Regions from separate parts of the Streptomyces sp. NPDC008001 genome, predicted to be linked through region 3. Evidence: riboswitches for the same ligand, from Rfam matches in the RefSeq annotation. Region 3 holds a riboswitch; each other region holds the start of a gene.
The links. Region 3 has a riboswitch for cyclic di-AMP ahead of ACFZCD_RS01120 (C40 family peptidase). Riboswitches for the same ligand answer to the same signal wherever they lie in the genome.

Region 1: linked by a shared signal. The riboswitch ahead of ACFZCD_RS00580 (C40 family peptidase) and the one ahead of ACFZCD_RS01120 (C40 family peptidase) in region 3 are both predicted to bind cyclic di-AMP.
Region 2: linked by a shared signal. The riboswitch ahead of ACFZCD_RS21725 (M23 family metallopeptidase) and the one ahead of ACFZCD_RS01120 (C40 family peptidase) in region 3 are both predicted to bind cyclic di-AMP.

Annotation. Positions count from the first base shown of each region.
Region 1 is NZ_JBIBIZ010000001.1:126,611-133,920, forward strand. It holds gene ACFZCD_RS00565 (DUF397 domain-containing protein) at 1-216, opposite strand, end outside; gene ACFZCD_RS00570 (helix-turn-helix domain-containing protein) at 226-1,104, opposite strand; gene ACFZCD_RS00575 (ATP-binding protein) at 1,459-1,896, shown strand; gene ACFZCD_RS00580 (C40 family peptidase) at 2,087-2,557, opposite strand; cyclic di-AMP (ydaO/yuaA leader) riboswitch at 2,562-2,762, opposite strand; gene ACFZCD_RS00585 (urease subunit gamma) at 3,477-3,779, shown strand; gene ACFZCD_RS00590 (urease subunit beta) at 3,795-4,106, shown strand; gene ACFZCD_RS00595 (urease subunit alpha) at 4,099-5,820, shown strand; gene ACFZCD_RS00600 (urease accessory protein UreF) at 5,820-6,551, shown strand; gene ureG (urease accessory protein UreG) at 6,679-7,310, shown strand, end outside.
Region 2 is NZ_JBIBIZ010000008.1:72,373-79,682, forward strand. It holds gene ACFZCD_RS21715 (M16 family metallopeptidase) at 134-1,501, shown strand; gene ACFZCD_RS21720 (M16 family metallopeptidase) at 1,537-2,904, shown strand; cyclic di-AMP (ydaO/yuaA leader) riboswitch at 3,119-3,274, shown strand; gene ACFZCD_RS21725 (M23 family metallopeptidase) at 3,288-4,097, shown strand; gene ACFZCD_RS21730 (GntR family transcriptional regulator) at 4,331-5,080, shown strand; gene ACFZCD_RS21735 (HPr family phosphocarrier protein) at 5,287-5,568, opposite strand; gene ACFZCD_RS21740 (GNAT family N-acetyltransferase) at 5,677-7,310, shown strand, end outside.
Region 3 is NZ_JBIBIZ010000001.1:249,464-256,773, reverse strand. It holds gene ACFZCD_RS01135 (BTAD domain-containing putative transcriptional regulator) at 1-1,065, opposite strand, end outside; gene ACFZCD_RS01130 (hypothetical protein) at 1,278-1,490, shown strand; gene ACFZCD_RS01125 (S1 family peptidase) at 1,951-3,021, shown strand; gene ACFZCD_RS01120 (C40 family peptidase) at 3,085-3,558, opposite strand; cyclic di-AMP (ydaO/yuaA leader) riboswitch at 3,562-3,751, opposite strand; gene ACFZCD_RS01115 (glutamate--cysteine ligase) at 4,088-5,170, shown strand; partial or broken gene ACFZCD_RS01110 (FAD/NAD(P)-binding protein) at 5,230-5,871, shown strand; gene ACFZCD_RS01105 (FUSC family protein) at 6,896-7,310, opposite strand, start outside.

The sequences.
Region 1 (7,310 bases), 120 kb from region 3:
GGAACGGAAGAGCAGGGCGGGACCGGTGGCGTTCTTCGAGTCGCGCACGGCGAGGAAGCGGCCGGGGAGCGGTCCGGCCGTTTCGACGCAGTTGTTGTATCCGGTGCTGTAACTGCTGCGCCGCCACGGGGCGTCGCGGAGAAGCGCATGGAGCGAAGGGGCGACTACGGGGGCTGGGGTGGAACGGTGGGGTACGTACCGAGGCATTGCGGACATGGTGCCTCCTTACGCGCCGTCGTTGATCCCGGCGATGAATTCCAGTGATTTCTCGTGCGAGAGGGCGTTTTCGCGCAGCGTCGTGAAGGCCGCGCCGTACGCCCGGAGGTCTTCTTTCCGCTCCAGGTAGAGGCTACTCGTCAAGTGGTCGAGAACCACCACATCCAGATCAGCAATGCGCGGAAATGAGAAAATAACAAAAGGGCCGGTGATGCCGATATGGCTGCCACTGGAGAACGGCAGGACGTGCAGCCGCACGTGCCGCATCGATCCCGTCTCCACCAGATGCCGCAACTGCCCGGCCATGACCTCCGGCCCGCCGACCTCATGGCGCAGGACCGCCTCGTCCAGCACGGCGCACACCTCCAGCGGCCGCTCCCCCCGCAGCACCGCCTGGCGCGCCATGCGCACCCGCACCAGCTCGTCGACCTGCTCCGGTGCGGGGTCGCCCAGCGCCACCCGGGTCACGGCGCGGGCGTAGGCGGGCGTCTGCAGCAGGCCGGGCACCACCGTGGTCTCCAGCGTGCTTAACCGCGACGCCTCCGACTCCAGGCTGATGAAGTCCAGATAGGCCGGCGGCAGCCGGTCGCGGTAGGCGTACCACCAGCCGCGCCGCGCCCCCGCGCCCTCGCCCGGCACGGGCGACCCCGCCCCGCACAGCGCCCCCAGCAGCGCGCGCAGTTCGGTGTCGGTGACCCCGTAGGCGTCCAGCAGCCGCGCCACGTCCGCCGGTTTCACGCCACTGGCACCCGTCTCGATCCGGCTCACCTTCGACTGGTGCCAGCCCACCGCGCGCGCGGCCTCCAGGCTCGTCAGCCCGGCCAGCTCGCGCTGGCGGCGCAGCTCCGCCCCCAGCTTGCGGCGGCGTACCGCAGGTCCGTACCGCATCGGCCCTCCCTCTGCCCCCGAGGCGGGCACGGCATTCCGGTCGTTCCCGGTTCGCTGTGCGCACCGTGGTGGACTCGACGTCCTCTAGGTCACTGTCACTGTCATACGTCAGTGTCAATAGCCCAGTGTGCCGCGCGAATCCGGTCGCTCGTCGTAGAGTTCACCGCTTCGAGCGACAGATATATGCATATCTTGGTGGATCGCTCCCATCACAGCCGTTATCAGTGGCAGGCTGTCGCACAGAGCCGCCCGAGGCCGCTCACCACCCCCACTGACGCACGGCGTCCTCCCCGGTCCCGGGGCGGTGCACCGGCGTCCGGCCTCGGCGGGACCTCGGCTGAAAGGGCCACCGCCATGGCAGACCACCAAGAAGCCACCGTCACCCTGCCGAGCGCCCCCGCCTCGGTCTCCACGGCGCGACGCTACGTCGCGGAGGTGCTGGCCGACTGGGGACTGCCGGGCGGGACGGATGCCGCCGAGACCGTGCGCCTGATCGTCTCGGAGCTCGCCACCAACGCCGTGCAGCACACCCGGGGACAGTCGCCCACCTTCACCGTGGACGTCCGCCTCGACCGCGACCAGCAGCTGCGCATCGGCGTCACGGACAGCCACCCCCGCTTCCCCCGGCGGCTGCCCGCCGCGGTCCAGCAGGACAACGGCCGCGGCATGGTGATCATCCGCTGTCTCACCGCGGAGTACGGGGGGCGGCTGTTCTTCACCCCGACCTCCGACGGCGGCAAGACCGTGTGGATCTCCCTCCCCTGGAGCACGCCGGTCAGCGCCGAGCGCTGAACTCCCCTCCGGCGAGCCGGGCCCCCCGCACGGGTTGCGGGGGGCCTCGGGCCTTTCCGGGCGGTGGGGCCGGTCCGGTCCGGGGATCGCCCGGACCGGACCGGCGCTCGCGGCGCGCGGGCGGGTCGGCCGGCGTCAGCCGGTGTCAGCCGGTATCAGTGGGGTCCGGAATCAGCGGGGTCCGGCGGTGTCAGCCGACCCGGCCGTAGAGGACGCTGTTGGTCCAGATCCGCTCCAGGCGGACCACCGCGCCCGTCTTGGGGGCATGCCACATCCTCCCGTCCCCGGCGTATATCCCGACGTGGTAGATCCCGCGCCCGGAGACGAAGAAGACCAGGTCGCCGCGCTCGCGGGCGGACCGGGAGACGTGCCGGGTGCTGTTGTACTGCTGGGCGGCGGTGCGGGGCAGGCTCTTCCCGGCCCGCTTGAAGGAGTAGAGCGTGAGGCCCGAGCAGTCGAACCGGTAGGGACCGGTCGCTCCCCACTGGTACGGGGAGCCCTGCTTCGAGGCCGCGATCCGGAGTGCCTGGCTGGAGACGGTGGATGCCTCCGCCTCCGCCGCGCCGCCCGGTGCCAGCACCGTGGCCCCGACGGCGGCGAGAGTGAGGGCCGATGCGGCACCGGCCCTGGACAGCTTCGACGGACGTTTGTGCGCGCCCATGCGCTAACCCTTCGTCAGCCGCCTGTGAAGGATGACCTGTCGGGTTCGGGCAGGCGAAGGTTGCCCGGCCGCTGTCAACGGCTTCACCCCAAGGGCCGACCGCACTACTCTTGGTCGTCCCACCACTCTTGGGTCCTCCATCCCTGCCGTTGCACTCAAGTCGACCCGGCATCCCGGCGGCGGCAGGGTTCGGCGTCCACCGGGACCGCCCCACCGGGATGGCGGGGTCTTGTCGTCGCAGGGATCTTGGCGCAGCCCTCGTGCGGATTCCGAGCGGAACCAGGGGTATGTGAGCCTGATCACTTCTGGGCAATTCCGGTGGACGCGGGGCGATTTGATGGGGTGCGCGCAAGCCGGCTGAGCCGCTGGCCTGCGGCGGTTCGTACCCGCCCGGGCGCAATCCGGCCGTCCGCCCCAAATCGATCACCGCGCCCCGTCTACGCCGTGATCCTCCAAGGGGCGGAGCCGGGTTTATTCGCGTGCGGACCCACGGCCCTCCGGCGCACGTGGCGCGGAGATCCCCTCGCCCCCGGCGCTCTGCGCCGGAGCCCCGTACCGCCCGCGTCGGAAGGACCCGTTCTCCCCTCCCGTTCACCGGCTTCGTACACGCCTGCGAGCCGGGCTCCGGCCGCGCCGTGGCGACGGCCGCGGTCTGCGGTGCCCGTAGCCGGTCGTACGTGTCGTGCGGACGGACCGTCATGATCCGGCCCAGAAGATCCAGTAGATGCATGCGACAGCGGCCCGCAGGGCTCTGGCCATGACAACGCAAAGAGTCAGTTAACGCGTTGGAAAAGGTTCCGCCCTAATCTGCAATCCCTGGCCGCCGACCGAAGAACCCCAGGTCAACACCGTGTTGAACTCGGGGGGTGACCCGGTGGGCCCGTCCGGGACAGCCCGGGACAACAGTGAGGTGGGACGCATGCAACTCTCCCCGCGGGAGCAGGAACGACTGCTCCTCCACGTGGCCGCCGACGTGGCGGCCCGGCGCAAGGCCCGCGGCCTGCTCCTCAACCACCCCGAGGCGGTGGCCCTGATCACCGCGCACGTCCTGGAGGGCGCCCGGGACGGCCGCACCGTCGCCGAGCTCATGTCCTCCGGACGCAAGGTGCTCAGCCGCGCGGACGTCATGGAGGGCATCCCCGAGATGCTCCCCGACGTCCAGGTCGAGGCCACCTTCCCCGACGGCACCAAGCTCGTCACCGTCCACGAACCCATCTGCTGACGGGGAGGGAACCCGATGGTCCCCGGAGAGATCCTGCACGCCGCCGAACCCGTGGCCCTCAACCCGGGCCTGCACCGCACCCGGCTCACCGTGCTCAACGCCGCCGACCGCCCCGTGCAGGTCGGCTCGCACTACCACTTCGCCGAGGCCAACCCCGGCCTCGACTTCGACCGGGCCGCGGCCCGCGGCAAGCGCCTCGACATCGCCGCGGGCACCGCCGTCCGCTTCGAGCCGGGCATCCCCGTCCGGGTCGACCTCGTGCCCATCGGCGGCAAGCGCATCGTCGAGGGCCTGCGCGGCGAGTGCGGGGGACCGCTCGATGAGTGAGCTCAGCCGCGTCGCCTACGCCGACCTGTACGGGCCGACCGCCGGCGACCGCGTCCGCCTCGCCGACACGGGCCTCGTCGTCGAGATCGAGGAGGACCGCAGCGGCGGCCCCGGTCACGCCGGCGACGAGGCCGTCTTCGGCGGTGGCAAGGTCATCCGCGAGTCCATGGGCCAGTCCCGCGCCACCCGCGCCGACGGTGCCCCGGACACCGTCATCACGGGCGCCCTCGTCCTCGACCACTGGGGGATCGTCAAGGCCGACGTCGGCATCCGTGACGGCCGGATCACCGGCATCGGCAAGGCCGGCAACCCCGACACCATGGACGGCGTCCACCCCGACCTCGTCATTGGCCCGGAGACCGAGATCATCGCCGGCAACGGCAGGATCCTCACCGCCGGCGCCATCGACGCCCACGTCCACTTCATCTGCCCGCAGGCCGCCGACGAGGCCCTCGCCTCCGGCGTCACCACCCTGCTCGGCGGCGGCACCGGGCCCGCCGAGGGCAGCAAGGCCACCACCATCACCCCCGGCTCCTGGCACCTCGCCCGGATGTTCGAGGCCATGGAGGGCTACCCCGTCAACTTGGGCCTGCTGGGCAAGGGGAACACCGTCTCCTACGACTCGATGCGCGCCCAGCTGCGGGCCGGGGCCGTCGGCTTCAAGATCCACGAGGACTGGGGGGCGACGCCCGCCGTCATCGACGCCTGCCTCGCCGTGTGCGAGGAGAGCGGCGCCCAGCTCGCCATCCACACCGACACCCTCAACGAGGCCGGATTCGTGGGCGACACCCTGGCCGCCATAGCCGGTCGCTCCATCCACGCCTACCACACCGAGGGCGCCGGCGGCGGCCACGCCCCCGACATCATCACCGTCGTCTCCGAGGCGAACGTCCTGCCCAGCTCCACCAACCCCACCCGGCCGCACACCGTCAACACCGTCGACGAACACCTCGACATGCTGATGGTCTGCCACCACCTCAACCCGGCCGTCCCCGAGGACCTCGCCTTCGCCGAGTCCCGCATCCGGCCGGGCACCATCGCCGCCGAGGACGTCCTGCACGACCTCGGCGCGATCTCCATCATCTCCTCCGACTCCCAGGCGATGGGCCGCATCGGGGAGGTCGTGCTGCGCACCTGGCAGACCGCCCACGTGATGAAGGAGCGCCGCGGCGCCCTGCCCGGCGACGGCCCGGCGGACAACGCCCGTGCCCGGCGCTACGTCGCCAAATACACCATCAACCCGGCCGTCGCGCAGGGACTCGACCACGAGATCGGCTCCGTGGAGCCGGGCAAGCTCGCGGACCTGGTGCTGTGGGACCCCGCCTTCTTCGGCGTGCGCCCGCTGCTCGTCATCAAGGGCGGCCAGATCGCCTACGCGCAGATGGGTGACGCCAACGCCTCCATCCCCACCCCGCAACCGGTCCTGCCCCGGCCCATGTTCGGCGCCCACGGCCGGGCACCGGCGTCCAACTCCCTCAACTTCGTCACCCAGTGGGCCATGGACGACGGCCTCCCGGAACGGCTCGGGCTGGGCAAGCGCTTCGTCCCCATCCGGTCCACGCGCGGGGTCACCAAGGCCGACATGCGCAACAACGACGCCAGGCCGCGGGTGGAGGTCGACCCCGACACGTTCACCGTCACCGTCGACGGAGAAGTGATCGACCCGCAGCCGGCGGCGGAACTGCCCATGGCCCAGCGCTACTTCCTGTTCTGATGAACCACGCGACCGACGCCATCGCGGTGGGCGCCCCGCCCCCTCCGGCGAGGACAGGGGGCCTCGCCGTCCTCCTCGTCCTCGCCGACGGGCGCTTCCCCGCCGGAGGCCACGCGCACTCCGGCGGGGCCGAAGCGGCCGTCGAGGCCGGGCGGATCACCGACGGGCGGACGCTGGAGGAGTTCTGCCGGGGGCGGCTGCACACCGCCGGGCTCACCGCCGCCGGCCTCGCCGCCGCGGCCGCCGCCGGGCTCGACCCGCTCGCCCTCGACGACGCCGCGGACGCCCGCACGCCCGTGCCCGCCCTGCGCACCACCGCCCGGCGCCTGGGCCGGCAGCTGATGCGCGCCGCCCGCGCCACCTGGCCGTCCGAGGCGCTCGACGCCCTCGCCGCGGCCAGGCCGCGCGGAGCCCATCAGCCGGTCGTCCTCGGTCTCGCCGCCCGGTCCGCCGGACTGGGTCCGCTGGACGCCGCCTACGCATCCGTCTACGAGGCGGTCAGCGGTCCGGCCACCGCGGCCGTACGCCTGCTGAGCCTCGACCCGTTCGACGCGACGGCGGTGCTGGCGCGGCTGGCGCCGGAGCTCGACGCCGCCGCGCAGCGCGCCGCAAGGGCCGCGCGGCGGGCGGAGGCGGAGGGGCCGGACGCCCTGCCGGCGTGCTCGGCACCGCTGCTGGACATCACGGCGGAACTCCACGCGGCCTGGCCGGTACGCCTGTTCGCGAGCTAGCGCACGTCCGCGGCCCGGCCGCCGGCGCCTCTTCCCGCCGCGAGGGCGTTGCGCCACGGCGGCGGGAGTCCGGCGGCGTCCGCGGCCACCGGAGCCGTAACCATCACCGACCTCCCCGGAGGGGACCATGCACCTGGACCATCCCGAGACCTACCCCCACCGCCACACCTACGGCGCCGCCTCCCCGGTCCGCCCCGACGGCACGCGCCGCGCCCTGCGGATCGGCCTCGGCGGGCCCGTCGGCTCCGGCAAGACCGCGACCGTCGCCGCCCTGTGCCGGGCCCTGCGCGACGAGTTGTCCATCGCCGTCGTCACCAATGACATCTACACCCGCGAGGACGCCGCGTTCCTCCTGCGCAACGCCGTCCTGCCGGAGGAGCGGATCACCGCGGTGGAGACCGGCGCCTGCCCGCACACCGCCATCCGCGACGACATCTCCGCCAACCTGGAGGCCGTCGAGGACCTGGAGGCCGCGTTCTCTTCCTCGGGGGCCGGCCCGCTCGACCTCGTCCTGGTCGAGTCCGGCGGCGACAACCTCACCGCCACGTTCTCCAAAGGGCTGGTGGACGCGCAGCTCTTCGTCATCGACGTCGCGGGCGGCGACGACATCCCGCGCAAGGGCGGCCCCGGCATCACCACCGCCGACCTGCTCGTCGTCAACAAGACCGACCTCGCCCCGTACGTCGGCGCCGACCTGGAGGGCATGGCGCGCGACGCCAAGGCGGCGCGCGGCGACCTCCCGACCGTCTTCACCTCCCT
Region 2 (7,310 bases), on a different contig from region 3:
ACGGCGCCGGGAACTTCGCCGGATGTCAGCGCGCTTGCATACAGTGACAGCACTGTTCATCACGCGAGTCATCGCGCTCGGGTCATCGCGCACGGGCGCGGGATTTCAAGCGATCGAAGGGACGTACATGCCCATGGGTCACACGGCCACGCAACAGGCCGGTACCGGCGGCCTCACAGCGACCGAGCACCGGCTGGCCAACGGCCTGCGGGTGGTGCTCTCCGAAGACCACCAGACCCCGGTCGCCGCGGTCTGCCTCTGGTACGACGTCGGCTCGCGCCACGAAGTCAAGGGCCGCACCGGCCTCGCCCACCTCTTCGAGCACCTTATGTTCCAGGGCTCGGCCCAGGTCAAGGGGAACGGCCATTTCGAGCTGGTGCAGGGCGCCGGCGGCTCCCTCAACGGCACCACCAGCTTCGAGCGCACCAACTACTTCGAGACCATGCCGGCGCACCAGCTGGAGCTGGCCCTGTGGCTCGAGGCCGACCGGATGGGCTCCCTGCTCACCGCCCTCGACGACGAGTCGATGGAGAACCAGCGCGACGTCGTCAAGAACGAGCGCCGCCAGCGCTACGACAACGTCCCCTACGGCACCGCCTTCGAGCGGCTGACGGCCATGGTCTTCCCCGACGGCCACCCGTACCACCACACCCCGATCGGCTCCATGGCCGACCTGGACGCGGCCTCCCTGGAGGACGCCCGCGCCTTCTTCCGCACGTACTACGCGCCGGGCAACGCCGTCCTGTCCGTCGTCGGCGACATCGACCCCGAGCAGACGCTCGCCTGGGTCGAGAAGTACTTCGGCTCCATCCCCGCGCACGACGGCAAGCAGCCCCCGCGCGACGGCAGCCTCCCCGACGTCATCGGCGAGGAGCTCCGCCAGGTCGTCCGCGAAGAGGTCCCGGCGCGCGCGATGATGGCCGCCTACCGCCTCCCGCAGGACGGCTCCCGCGAGGCCGACGCCGCCGACCTGGCCGTCACCGTCCTCGGCGGCGGCGAGTCCTCCCGGCTCCACAACCGCCTGGTCCGCCACGACCGCACCGCCGTCGCGGCCGGCTTCGGCCTGCTGCGGCTCGCCGGCGCCCCCTCGCTGGGCTGGCTGGACGTCAAGGCGTCCGGCGGCGCCGAGGTGGCCGCCATCGAGGCCGCGGTCGACGAGGAGCTCGCCCGCTTCGCCGCCGAGGGGCCGACCCCCGCCGAGATGGAGCGCGCCCAGGCCCAGCTGGAGCGCGAGTGGCTGGACCGGCTCGCCACCGTCAGCGGCCGCGCCGACGAACTGTGCCGCTTCGCGGTGCTGTTCGGCGACCCCCAGCTCGCCCTCACCGCCGTGCAGCGCGTCCTGGACATCACGCCCGAGGAGGTGCAGCGGGTCGCTCAGGCCCGCCTGCGCCCCGACAACCGCGCCGTGCTGGTGTACGAGCCCACGGAGCCCGCCGCCCCCACCGCCGGCGAGAACGCCGGAGCAGCCGACGCAGAAGCAGAAGAGGAGACGGCCAAGTGAGCGACGCCGTGGCCGCTGACCCCGCCCAGCCTTCCATGACCTTCCACCCGCGGCCCCGGGCCGGGGCCCCCGCGCCCTGGGCCTTCCCCGCTCCCGAGCGCGGCACGCTGCCCAACGGCCTCACGGTGCTGCGCTGCCACCGCCCCGGCCAGCAGGTCGTCGCCGTGGACATCAACGTCGTGGCCCCCCTGGACGCCGAGCCCCAGGGCCTCGACGGCGTCGCCACCATCATGGCGCGCGCCCTGTCCGAGGGCACCGACAAGCACACCGCCGAGGAGTTCACCGCCGAGCTGGAGCGCTGCGGCGCCACCCTCGACGCCCACGCGGACCACCCCGGCGTGCGCCTCTCCCTGGAGGTGCCGGCCTCCCGGCTCGCCAAGGCCCTCGGCCTCGTGGCCGACGCCCTGCGCGCCCCGGCCTTCCCCGACAACGAGGTCGAGCGCCTCGTGGGCAACCGCCTCGACGAGATCCCGCACGAGCTGGCCAACCCCGCCCGCCGGGCCGCGATGGCGCTCTCCAAGGAGCTCTTCCCGGCCGCCTCGCGGATGTCCCGCCCCCGCCAGGGCACCGAGGAGACCGTCGCCCGCATCGACGCCGCCTCCGTCCGCGCCTTCTACGAGGCCCACGTCCGGCCCGCCACCACGACCGCCGTGGTCGTCGGCGACTTCACCGGCATCGACCTCGACGCGGCCCTCGCCGACTCCCTCGGCGCCTGGACGGGTTCCCCGGCCGAGCCCCACCCGCTCCCGCCGGTCACCGCCGACGACACCGGCCGCGTCGTCATCGTGGACCGCCCCGGCGCGGTCCAGACGCAGCTCCTCATCGGCCGCATCGGCGCCGACCGGCACGACCGCGTGTGGCCCGCCCAGTCCGTCGGCACGTACTGCCTCGGCGGCACCCTCACCTCGCGCCTGGACCGCGTCCTGCGCGAGGAGAAGGGCTACACCTACGGCGTGCGCGCCTTCGGCCAGGTGCTGCTGTCCTCCCCGGAGGGCACCGGCGCGGCCATGCTGGCCATCAGCGGCTCGGTGGACACCGCCTCCACCGGCCCCGCACTGCAGGACCTGTGGACGGTGCTCCGCACCCTCGCCGCCGAGGGCCTGACGGACGAGGAGCGCGACGCCGCCGTGCAGAACCTCGTCGGCGTCGCCCCGCTCAAGTACGAGACGGCGGCGGCCGTCGCCGGGACCCTCGCCGACCAGGTCGAGCAGCACCTCCCGGACGACTTCCAGGCGCGGCTGTACGAACGCCTCGCCGCGACGGGCACGGTGGAGGCCACCGCCGCCGTCGTGAGCGCGTTCCCGGTCGACCGTCTGGTGACGGTGCTCGTCGGTGACGCCGCGCAGATCGAGGAGCCCGTCCGGGCCCTCGGCATCGGCGAAGTGACCGTGATCACGGGCTGATCCCCGGCGGCCGGCCCACCGGTGGCCCGCCGTCAACCGGCAGGCACGCGCGCCCGCGAGGCGCGCGTGCCTGCCAAATGTCCGGTTTAGCGGAGTGGTTGCACGTCTGCACTGTGGCGTGGGACACAAAATGGTGCTTCTGTTTGCCGATCGAAAGTGACGGCGTCTAGCGTCAAAGCGGCTGTCCGTCCGATGTGCGTCGCATCCGCGGCCCGGGCAGTCATCGCCGAGTCCCCGTACGGCGCGAGCCAGGGGAGCCGGGGACCCAAGTGTCCCTGGGGTGAATCGGGCCCCTTTCCGGAGGGATCCGTAGGAGACCTTCCTGCTCCGAACCCGTCAGCTAACCCGGTAGGCGAGAGGGAAGGAAAGGACCAGCCTCACCCATGGCGTTCACTCGTGCCACCGGGAAGCACCGCAAGCCGAGCCGCGCCGTTCGCGTCAGCGCGAACGCGGCAGGCATAGCCACCCTCGCCGCCACCGGTGTCGTCGCGGGCTTCGCCGCTCCGGCGCTGGCCGCGTCCACCGACGACGCCCACCGTTCCACCGAGGACACCGGCCTGACCCAGGCCGTCGTCATCGGCGAGGACACCGCCGGCCGCATCGGCGAGCAGGCCCAGGTCCAGAGCAGCGCCGCTGCCGAGTCCACCGCCGTCCACGAGGCCGAGTCCGCTGCCAAGCAGCAGGCCGCCGACGTGAAGAAGGCCGCGGACGAGGCCAAGCGCAAGGCCGAGGCCGAGCGCAAGGAGCAGGAGCGCGTCGCCCGCGAGCAGGAGCGCAAGCGCCTCAACGCCTTCGTCTCGCCGATCGCCGGCTCCTACGTCTCCACGTCCTACAAGGCCTCCAGCGGCCTGTGGTCCTCCGGCAGCCACACCGGCGTCGACTTCCACGCCGAGACCGGCACCTCGGTCCAGGCCGTGGGCGCCGGCACCGTCGTCGAGGCCGGCTGGGGCGGCGCCTACGGCAACAACGTCGTCATCAAGCACAACGACGGCACGTACACGCAGTACGGCCACCTGTCGTCCATCGGCGTCTCCGTCGGCCAGACCGTCACCGCCGGCCAGCAGATCGGCCTCTCCGGCGCCACGGGCAACGTGACCGGCCCGCACCTGCACTTCGAGGCCCGCACGGGTGCCACGTACGGCACCGACATCGACCCGGTCGCGTACCTCGCCGAGCACGGCGTCTCCGTCTGACGCTCCGGCACCCGGGCGAGTCCTGACGCGCACTCGCCGCACACACGCCTGACGAAGGCCCCGGCCCACCGGCCGGGGCCTTCGCCGTGCCCGAACATCCCCCGCGCCGTGGCCGCCGCCGGCCCCCGTGTTGGCCAAAACATAGCGATGACTTCCCGTGCGCCGTCGGAAATCGCGGTCCGCTGCAATAGAGTCGCTGAACAGGCGTCAATCGGCCGCGTTTCGCGGGGGTTATGCGGAGGTTCACCCATGCGGGGCCGTACGTGAACGGTGAGGGGACAGCGGCTCAGGAAGGCCGTCGCATTTCTGCGCATGCCGTGTGCACGGCGATTCGTGACGACATCGTTTCCGGCACGTTTCCGCCCGGCAGCCGGCTCACCGAGGAAGTCCTCGCACGCCGCTACGGCGTTTCCCGCGTGCCCGTGCGCGAGGCGCTGCGCACCCTCGCCTCGGAGGGGTTCGTGACCACCCGGCGGCACGCCGGCGCGTGCGTCGCGGAGCCCACCGAACAGGAGGCGGCGGATCTGCTGGAGGTCCGCTCCCTGCTGGAGCCGCTGGGCGCCGCGCGCGCCGCGCAGCGCCGCACGGAGGCGCACCTGAAGGTGTTGCGCGGGCTGGTCAGGCTCGGCCAGGAGCGCGCCCGGGGCGGGCGCACGGGCGAGCTGCGGCCGCTGGGGGACTGGTTCGACGAGACGCTCGCCCAGGCGTCCGGCAGCCCCAGCCTCGCGGGGCTGCTCACCCAGCTGCGCCTCAAGATCACCTGGGTGTACGCGGCGGAGCCGCCGGTGCGCCCCGTCGACACCTGGGAGCTGCTCGGCTCCCTCGTGGACGCCGTCGCCCGCGGTGACGCGGAGCGGGCCCGGTCGATCGCCGCGGCCCGTGCGGACCGGGCGCCGGGGGAATTCCGGCTGCGGCGCTTGGTGCCGGCGGCGCGGACGGGGAATGCGGGGCCGGCCGTGAGAACAGTGATCGCCGGTTCTTGAAGCGCGTGCGCGCATTAGTGACCGGAGTTCGTTTCGCCCGGGACTTCATCCGTGGTTACCGAAGGAAATGTTCTCCGGCTGAACTCGTGCCTATGGAATGGTCTGCCGTCATCGCCGGAAAGCCATGGATTTCGCGCGGGAACGACAACGGGGCCACGGCGGCCTCAGTCGGCCGCCGCGGCCCCGCCGCGGGTGATTCCGTCGGATCAGACGGTCTCCGGAAGCTCCTCGAGACCCTCGGCGACCAGCTTCGCCAGGCGCTCCAGCGCCGCCTCGGCACCCTCGGCGTCGCTCGCCAGGACGATCTCCTCGCCACCCTGGGCGCCCAGGCCCAGCACGGCCAGCATGGAGCCGGCGTTGACGGGGGTGCCGTCGGCCTTGGCGATCGTCACGGGGACGCCGGCGGCGGTCGCCGCACGGACGAAGATCGACGCGGGGCGGGCGTGCAGGCCCTCGGCCCAGCCGACGTTGACGCGGCGCTCAGCCATGGTGTGTGCCCTTCAGGTCGTAGGGGTTGTCTAGACCAGTGTCTCACGGTGCCCGGAGTGCTCCGGCGCAGCGCTCCGGCTGTCGGTGCCCGGCCTTACGCTGGCCCCATGCAGACGCCGCCAGCGCACGCCGGGCAGCAGTCCGGGCACGAGCACGCGTACCCCGCCCACTGGGAAGCCGATGTCGTGCTGCGCGACGGTGGCACCGCGCATCTGCGTCCCATCACGCCCGACGACGCGCAGCGCCTCGTCAGCTTCTACGAGCAGGTCTCGGACGAGTCGAAGTACTACCGCTTCTTCGCCCCCTACCCCCGCCTCTCCGACCGGGACGTGCACCGCTTCACCCATCACGACTACGTGAACAGGGTCGGCCTCGCCGCCACGGTCGGCGGCGAGTTCATCGCCACCGTCCGCTACGACCGCATCGACGGCCGCGGCATGCCGGCCTCCGGGCCCGCCGAGGAGGAGGCCGAGGTCGCCTTCCTCGTACAGGACGCCCACCAGGGCCGCGGCGTCGCCTCCGCCCTCCTGGAGCACATCGCGGCCGTGGCCCGGGAGCGCGGCATCCGGCGCTTCGCCGCGGAGGTGCTGCCCGCCAACAGCAAGATGATCAAGGTCTTCACCGACGCGGGCTACACGCAGAAGCGCAGCTTCGAGGACGGCGTCGTCCGCCTCGAACTGGACCTGGAGCCCACCGACCGCTCGCTCGCCGTCCAGCGGGCCCGCGAGCAGCGCGCCGAGGCCCGCTCGGTCCAGCGGCTGATCGCCCCCGGCTCCGTCGCCGTCATCGGCACCGGCCGGGCGCCGGGTGGCATGGGGCGCACCGTCCTGCGCAACATCCTGGCCGCCGGCTTCACCGGGCACGTCCACGCCGTCAACCACGCCTTCCCCGAGGGCACCATCCGGCTCGACCCCGAGGGCGTGCCCGCCCACCGCTCCGTCCTCGGCATCTCCGGCCCCGTCGACCTCGCCGTCGTGGCCGTGCCCGCCGAGCAGGTGCCCTCCGTCGTCGCCGAGTGCGGCGAGCACGGCGTCCAGGGCCTCGTCGTCCTCTCCGCCGGCTACGGGGAGAGCGGCGCCGACGGGCGCCACCGGCAGCGCGAGCTGGTGCGCCAGGCCCGCTCGTACGGGATGCGCATCATCGGGCCCAACGCCTTCGGGCTCATCAACACCGCCGCCGGCGTCCGGCTGAACGCCTCCCTGTCGCCCGAGCTGCCCGCCGCCGGGCGCATAGGGCTCTTCAGCCAGTCCGGGGCCATCGGCATCGCCCTGCTCGCCGGGCTGCACCGGCGCGCCGCCGGGCTCGTCGGCATCTCCAGCTTCGTCTCCGCGGGCAACCGCGCGGACGTCTCCGGCAACGACTTCCTGCAGTACTGGCACGACGACCCCGACACCGACCTCGTGCTCATGTACCTGGAGTCCATCGGCAACCCCCGCAAGTTCACGCGGCTCGCGCGGCGCACCGCCGCCCGCAAGCCGGTCGTCGTCGTCAAGGGCGCCCGGCACGGCGGCGCCGCGCCCACCGGGCACGCCGTCCCGACGACCCGGATCCCCGACGCCACCGTCTCCGACCTGCTCCGGCAGGCCGGCGTCATCCGCGTCGACACGGTCACCGAGCTCGCCGACACCGGGCTGCTCCTCGCCTCCCAGCCGCTGCCCGCGGGGCCGCGCGTCGCCATCCTCGGCAACTCCGAATCCCTCGCCCTGCTCACCTACGACGCCTGCCTCACCGACGGGCTGCG
Region 3 (7,310 bases):
CAGGTCGACGTAGAGCTGGCCGTCGGGGAAGTCGGGGCGGGCCAGGTGGGCGGCGTGGACGGCGAGGGTGGTCTTGCCGACGCCGCCGATGCCGGTGAGGACGGCGATCATCACGGCGGGGCCGGCGGCGCCGGTGAGCGCGCCCCGCACCTCGCGCACCAGCTCCTCGCGGCCGGTGAAGTCGGGTATGCCGGCGGGCAGCTGGAAGGGGGCGCCGGCCGGGCGCCGGGCCTCGCCGGGGCCGGGTGCGTCGGGGGACCCGGGTGCGGGCAGGGCGAGCCCGGGGTCGCCGGCCAGCACGCGGGCGTGCAGCCGGGCCAGCTCCGGGCCGGGCTCGACGCCGAGTTCCCCGACGAGCAGCCGCCGGGCGTCGGCGTAGGCGGCGAGCGCGTCGACCTGGCGGCCGCAGCGGTAGAGGGCGAGGACCAGCTGGGCGCGCAGCCGCTCCCGCAGCGGGTGCTCGGCGGTGAGCGAGGTGAGTTCGGGGACGACTTCGGCGTGCCGGCCGAGGGCCAGAGCGCAGTCGAAGAGGCCTTCCTGGGCGGCGAGGCGGGCCTCGGAGAGCCGGTCGTGCTGGCGTTCGCAGTACGGGCCGGGGAGTCCGGCCAGCGCGGCGCCGTGCCACAGGTCCAGTGCGGCGGCGTAGGCGTCGTGGGCGGTTGCGGTGTCGCCCGCGGTGTGGGCGGCGGTCGCCTCGGCGAGGAGGCGTTCGAAGACGAGGGCGTCGACGTTCGCGGGCGCCACGCGCAGGGCGTAGCCGCCGGCCACGGAGACGAGGACGGTCGCGGGGGTGCGGGCGGCGCGGCCGGGTTCGAGGAGGGTGCGCAGGCGGGAGGCGTAGGTGCGGATGGTGCCGAGGGCCTGGGGCGGGGCGTTCTCGCCCCAGAGGGCGTCGATCAGCTCGTCGCTGGAGACGGTGGCGCCGCCGCGCAGCAGGAGGACGGCGAGCATGGCGCGCTGCTGGCGCGCTCCCAGGTCCACGGGGCGGCCGTCCGCCAGCGCGCGAACCGGGCCGAGCAGCTGGAAATGGAGCCGGTCCGCGGACGGCTCCGCTGTGTCCCGCATGTCTCCCCCGACCGTGCCGTGCCGGATCCGTCCGGCGCCAGCGGTGACAGTACCTCAGTGTCCCGTACGGCAGCAGGTGCCTGTTGCGGTCCCCTGCGGACCGCCGGCCGCGCCCGGTGAGGGGGCGTTGATCGTCCGTTGATGCCGCCGATACATACTGCAGGAACAGTTGTTCCCCGCGCATCGCAGCGCACTTCCCCACAGGAGTTCACATGACCGCTGAGGACCCCAAGCACCTGGAGCAGACCGGGGCCCCCGCCGAGCAGGCCGCCGCAGGCCCGGACCAGGCGGCGACGCCGTCCGAGCAGGCGATGGCGACCGAGCTGGACCAGCCGGTCGAGCACGTGGAGGGCGCGGCCGCCGGGGGCCAGGGGCACGGAGGCAGCGGCCCGATCCGTCCGACGCACACGACCGGGGCCCAGTAGCCGGACGTGAGGGGCCGGGGTTCCGCCGTTCGCGGCGGCCCCCGGCCTCAAGGCCTTAAGACCGGGCAAAGAACGCCCCGGAGCCGCACCAAGAGCGGTCCACGAAGAGCGAATACCGGACAGGCGCACTCATCGCCGCCCGCCCGGCGCCCGGCCGCCGCCCGCGCGCGTCACCCCCGTTCAGAAGGACGCCTCCGGGTGCCCGTGAGCCGCCGGAGACCTCCCGACGGGGCCGCACATGCGACCGAATGTCACTCTTGAACTCCCGCTCGCCGCACCGGGATACTCGCCCGTACCCCACTCTTGACATGGACGCGGCGATCTCATCGGCCCTGTCGCGCACCGTGTCCTCACCAGTGCGCACCCACGTACGCCCACGTACGCCCCGCGCACGACGTATGCACTCCTCCACGCCCGGGCACCACCGTGCCGCCGGGCACTCCCCCACAGGAGGCCACGAGTGAAACGTTCCCGCATCTCCACGCGCCGTACGGCCACCGCCGGTGCGGCGATGGTGGCCCTGGCGGCCGCGGCGCTGACGCTTCCCAGCGCGCACGCGAGCTCGCCCGCACCCCGTCAGCTCTCCTCGCCGCAGGCCGCGGAGCTCGCCCGGCACATCGCCGCCGGCCTGGGCGCGGACTCGGCGGGCTCGTACTACGACGCCAGGACCGGCAGGCTCGTCGTCGGCGTCGTCGACCAGGACGCGGCGGCCCGGGTCCGGGACGCGGGCGCCGAGCCGAGGATCGTGCGCCACTCGGCGACCGAACTCGCCTCGGCCAAGCGGACGCTGAAGTCGGACGCCGCCATTCCGGGCACGGCCTGGTCGGTGGACCCGCGCCTCAACAAGGTCGTCGTCACCGCCGACAGCACGGTCACCGGCGCCCGGAAGGCCCGCCTCGACAAGGTCGTCGCGAGCCTCGGCGACAAGGTCACCGTCAAGAGAACGGCCGGTGCCTTCCGTCCGCTCGTCGCGGGCGGCGACGCGATCTGGGGCAGCGGCGTGCGCTGCTCCCTGGGATTCAACGTCACCAAGGGCGGGCGGCCGTACTTCCTCACCGCCGGACACTGCGGCAACGCCTCGCAGACCTGGTCCGCCTCGCAGGGCGGCGCCCGGATCGGCACGACGGAGAGCTCGTCCTTCCCGGGCCACGACTACGCGCTCGTGCGCTACGCCTCCGGCGCCTCCCACGCCAGTGAGGTGGACCTCTACGACGGCAGCACGCAGAGCATCAGCAGCGCCGGAGAGGCGACCGTGGGCGAGCAGGTGCAGCGCAGCGGCAGCACCACCGGCGTCCACGGCGGCCAGGTCACCGGCCTCGACGCGACCGTCAACTACCAGGAGGGCCAGGTCGACGGCCTGATCGACACCACCGTCTGCGCCGAGCCGGGCGACAGCGGCGGCGCCCTCTTCGACGGCGGCACGGCCCTGGGCCTCACCTCGGGCGGCAGTGGTGACTGCTCCTCCGGCGGCGAGACGTTCTTCCAGCCCGTCCCGGCGGCGCTGCAGGCGTTCGGGGCGCAGCTGCCCTGACCCCCGCCTGACCGGCTGCGGGGATCCCCGGGAGGGATCCCCGCAGCTCCGGGCCGGCCGGGGTCAGTTGACCCGGCCGTACCAGACGCTGCCGGTCCAGATCTTCTCGAGCCGCACGCTCGTGCCGGGCTTCGGAGCGTGCCAGATCTTGTTGCTACCCGCGTAGATACCGACGTGGTAGACGTTGCTGCCCGAGTGGAAGAAGACCAGGTCGCCCGCCTGGCGGGAGCCGGACGAGATGTGCCGGGTCTTGTTGTACTGGTCGGCCGCGGTGCGCGGCAGGGACTTGCCCACCTTCTTGAAGGAGTAGAGCGTCAGGCCCGAGCAGTCGAACCGGTTGGGGCCGGCGGCGCCGTACTGGTACGGGGAGCCCTGCTTGGCGGCCGCGACCTTCAGGGCGGCGGCGCCCGGGGTGGCCGCACTCGCCTCGGCCGTCATGCCGGGGAGCAGCATGGACGCGGTCACGGTGGCGGCGGTGACCACGGAGGCGGCACCGGCGCGGGACATGAGCGTGGATATACCGGGGAACGCAGACATGCCAAAACCCTTCGTCATCCGCCTGCGAAAGATGACCTGTCGGGTTCGGGCTGTCGAAGTTGCCCGGCCGTCTGAAATGACTTCAGTGGCTTCACCCCAAGGACCACCGCCATCGTGGTCCGCCGTGCTCGGGTCTCCCGCTCCTGCCGATCCATTCGCTTCTGCTCCGCACCCGGTACGGCGGCAGGACTCGGCGTCCGCCCGGGTCGCCCGCCTCGGTGACGGGATCTTGTTGTTCGATGCACGATCCTGCATCACGGAACGCCGGAATTCGGAGCCGAAAGGGGCTTCTGTGAACTTCTTCACTTCCCGGCGACCGCCGGAACCGGGGTGTTCCCAGGCGTCACGAGTGGCGGGAAATCCCTTTTATCAAAAGGCGGTTGAAGAACTGATTCGAGTCACCCCCGCGTTACCCGGGCGACCCGAAAGGCGAGGTGACCGGGGACGTGGCAGGGCGTCTTTGCGTCAGAAAGCCGTGGCGGCGGGGCGCGTGCGGTTCGCCGCGAGGGCCCGAGGGTAGCCCTACGGCATGCTCACCCTAGGGATCGAGGAGGAGTATCTTCTGCTCGACCCGGCCACCGCACTGCCGGTTCCCCTGGCCGATGAGGTCCGGGCGGCGGTCGACCTGGATCCGGTCGTGAACGAGCAGGAGGTTCAGGCGGAGCTGTTGCAGGCCCAGGTGGAAGTCGCCACTCCGGTCTGCTCCGATCTCGCCGAGGCCGGCCGGCACCTGCTGCGGCTGCGCCACGCGGTGAGCTCCGCCGCCAAGCGGTCGGGCTGCCGGCTCGCCGCCTGCGGGACGGCGCCGTGCTCGGGCCCCGAGCCCATTCCGGTCACGGGCAACCCCCGCTATCTGGCGATGCGGACGCGTGCCGCCCAGCTCGTGGACGAGCAGTTCGTCCACGGGATGCACGTCCACGTCGCCATCCCCGACCGCGAGATGGGCGTCGCGGTCCTCAACCGGGTGCGGCCCTGGCTGCCCGTCCTCGTCGCCATGGCGGGCAACTCCCCGCTGTGGAACGGCCAGGACACCGGCTTCTCCAGCTGGCGGACCGTGGTCTACAGCCGCTGGCCGGTCAGCGGCCCGCCCCCGTACTTCGACGGCCTCGCGGACTACGAGGAGCGCATCGAAGCGCTGCTGACGGCCGGTGCGATCGCGGACCGCGGCCAGCTGTACTGGCAGGCGCGGCTGTCGGACCGCTATCCCACGATCGAAGTGCGCTGCCTGGACGTGCAGTTGCGGGCCGACGACGCCGTCATGTTCGCCGGCATCGTCCGCGGGCTGGTCGCCACCGCCATCCGCGACGAGAAGGCCGGGCGTCCCCCCACTCCCTGCCTGCCGGAGCTGCTCGCCGCCGCGAACTGGCACGCCGCGCGGCACGGCCTCGACGGCGTGCTCGTGGACCGCGAGGGCCGGCGCCGGGGCGCGGAGGAGGTCGTCCGCTCCCTCCTCGTCCACATCGGCCAGTCCCTGGAGGAGTCCGACGACACCCGCCAGGTGAGCTCCCTCGTCCACCGCCTCCTCCGCCGCGGCACCGCAGCGGACCGCCAGCGCCGCGCACTGGCCACGGACGGCCTGAAGGCGGTGATGGAACTGATCGCGGAGCCGTAGGCCCACGGCCGGGCCGCCGCGAAACACACTGCGCCCGCAACTGCTTCTTGCCCTCGGTGATGTCCCGGGGCGACGTCCGGACTGGCGAAGCGCACCGCTTCGTCGCTGCACGCTCCGTTTTACAGCGCTGCCTCACGCCGTACGGGTTCCACCGCCCGGCCGGCTGGGCAGGGTGCCCCGGAAGGCCGGGAGGGGAGTTCGGGGAGGCGGTGCGTGTGGAGGGTGTTGGCGGCCGGGATGTTGTCGTCATCGGGGGTGGAGTCGCCGGGACCAGCCTGTTGGTGCAGCTGGTGCGCGCGGTCACCGGCCGTCCTCCGCCGCTCCCCGTACGGGCCGTGCGGCTCGTGGATCCCCGGCCGGCCGGCTGGGGGCTGGCCTTCGGGGACGAGGACCCGCTGCTGCTGTGCAACTCCGCCGCCGAGCTCAATTCGCTCCTCGCCGACCGGCCCGGCGACTTCGTCGAGCACCTGCGCGAGCGCGGCTGGACCGGCAGCCCGAAGGACTGCGTGCCGCGCGCCCGGATGGCCGAGTACTGCGCGGACCGCTGGGCCCGGGCGCGGGAAGAGGCCGGGCGGGCCGGCATCGCCGTGGAGCACGTACGGGCCGCGGCGGCGAGCATCAGCATCCCGGCGGACGGCCGCGGCGGGCACCGGGTTCGGCTGAGCACGGGGCAGGAACTGGCCGCGGACGACGTGGTCGTCTGCACCGGCGTCTCCACGCCCCGCGTCCCCGACGGCTTCGCGGCGTTCCTGCACCACCCGCGCTACCTCGGCAGCCCCTACCCGGCCCGCCGGATCCGGCAGCACCTGCGCCCGCGCTCCCGGGTACTGGTCCTCGGAAGCCACCAGTCGGCGACCGACGCGGCCCTGCTGCTGTGCCGCGACGGCCACCGGGCGGCGCTCGCCTCACCGTCGGGCATGCTGCCCGCCGTGCGCGAGTCCCTGGCCGAGCCGCTGCACGCGTACCCGCCGCTGGAGCGCATCTCCCGGCTCGACCCGGCCGATCCGTGCCTGGCGGACCGGCTGGTGCGGTGCGTGGTGGAGGCCGTGCGGCTGTACGGCCGGCGGCCGCTGCGCCGGCAGGTCTCCCGCGCCTCCGACCCCGTGCAGCGGCTGCGCGAGGAGACCGCCCTGGCCGAGGCGGGCGCCTGCGGCTGGCCGGACGTCATGGTGCCCCTGATCGAGGAGGTCATCGCGCTCGCCCCCGCACTGCCCGAGGGCCGCGTGGAGGAGCTGTCGGCCGAGTTCGCCCGGCTGACCGGCCGGTACGTGACCGCCCTGGCCGCCGTGAACGCCCGGCGGCTGCTCGCGCACTTCGACTCGGGGGCGCTGCGAATGATCCGCCCGTATCCGCGGGCCGTCTCCTTCGAGGGCGGCGTGTGGCGGGTGGAGGTCCCGGGGGCCGCGCCGGAGACGTTCGACCACGTCGTCAACGCCACGGGGTTCGGCAATCCACTCCTCCACTGGGACCGGGAGAAGTCGGCTCTCCACCTGGGTTGCGTACCCGCCGGGGGCACGGCCGTCCGCCGTCTGGAGGCGGACCTGCGGGTCCGGGCCGGGCCGGGGGCGCCGCCGCAGCACGTGTGGGTGGTGGGGGTCGGCACGCACGTCCGCATCCCCTTCGCGAACCACCTGCGGAACGTGGTGCGCCAGGCCCGGCAGGTCGCGGACCGGCTGGCGGAGGCCGGCGGCGCGACGGACCGCGCCACCGCTTCTCTTCCCCCTGCTATCTCCTTCTGTCCCCCAACGCCCTCCTGTTCCCCATCGCCCTCTGCGGATCCCCCCGGCGGGTGGCCGGCACGTCCGCCCGGGACGGTGCCGCCCGGGTCCGCGCCGCGTCGTGGGCCACACCGGTGAGCCAGGCCTCCGTGTCGACGATGAGCAGGACGTGGGCATCGCTCAGGCCCGGCTGCCGGTCGGTGGCCCGGTGCAGGGGGCCGGACTCCTCCGCCGGGTAGCGGGAGACCGTCGTACGGGGCTCGTGCGGGCCGCTGCTGCGCAGGGAGTCCGCGGCGCGCAGCACCTCCTGCGCCACCTGCCCCGCGAGCCCGGTCAGCGCGGCGGCCGGGCCGGGCGGGAGGGGAACCCGCAGGCCCTCCTGGTGGGTCATCAGCAGGAGCTCGGCGCCGTGCACGGCGGCG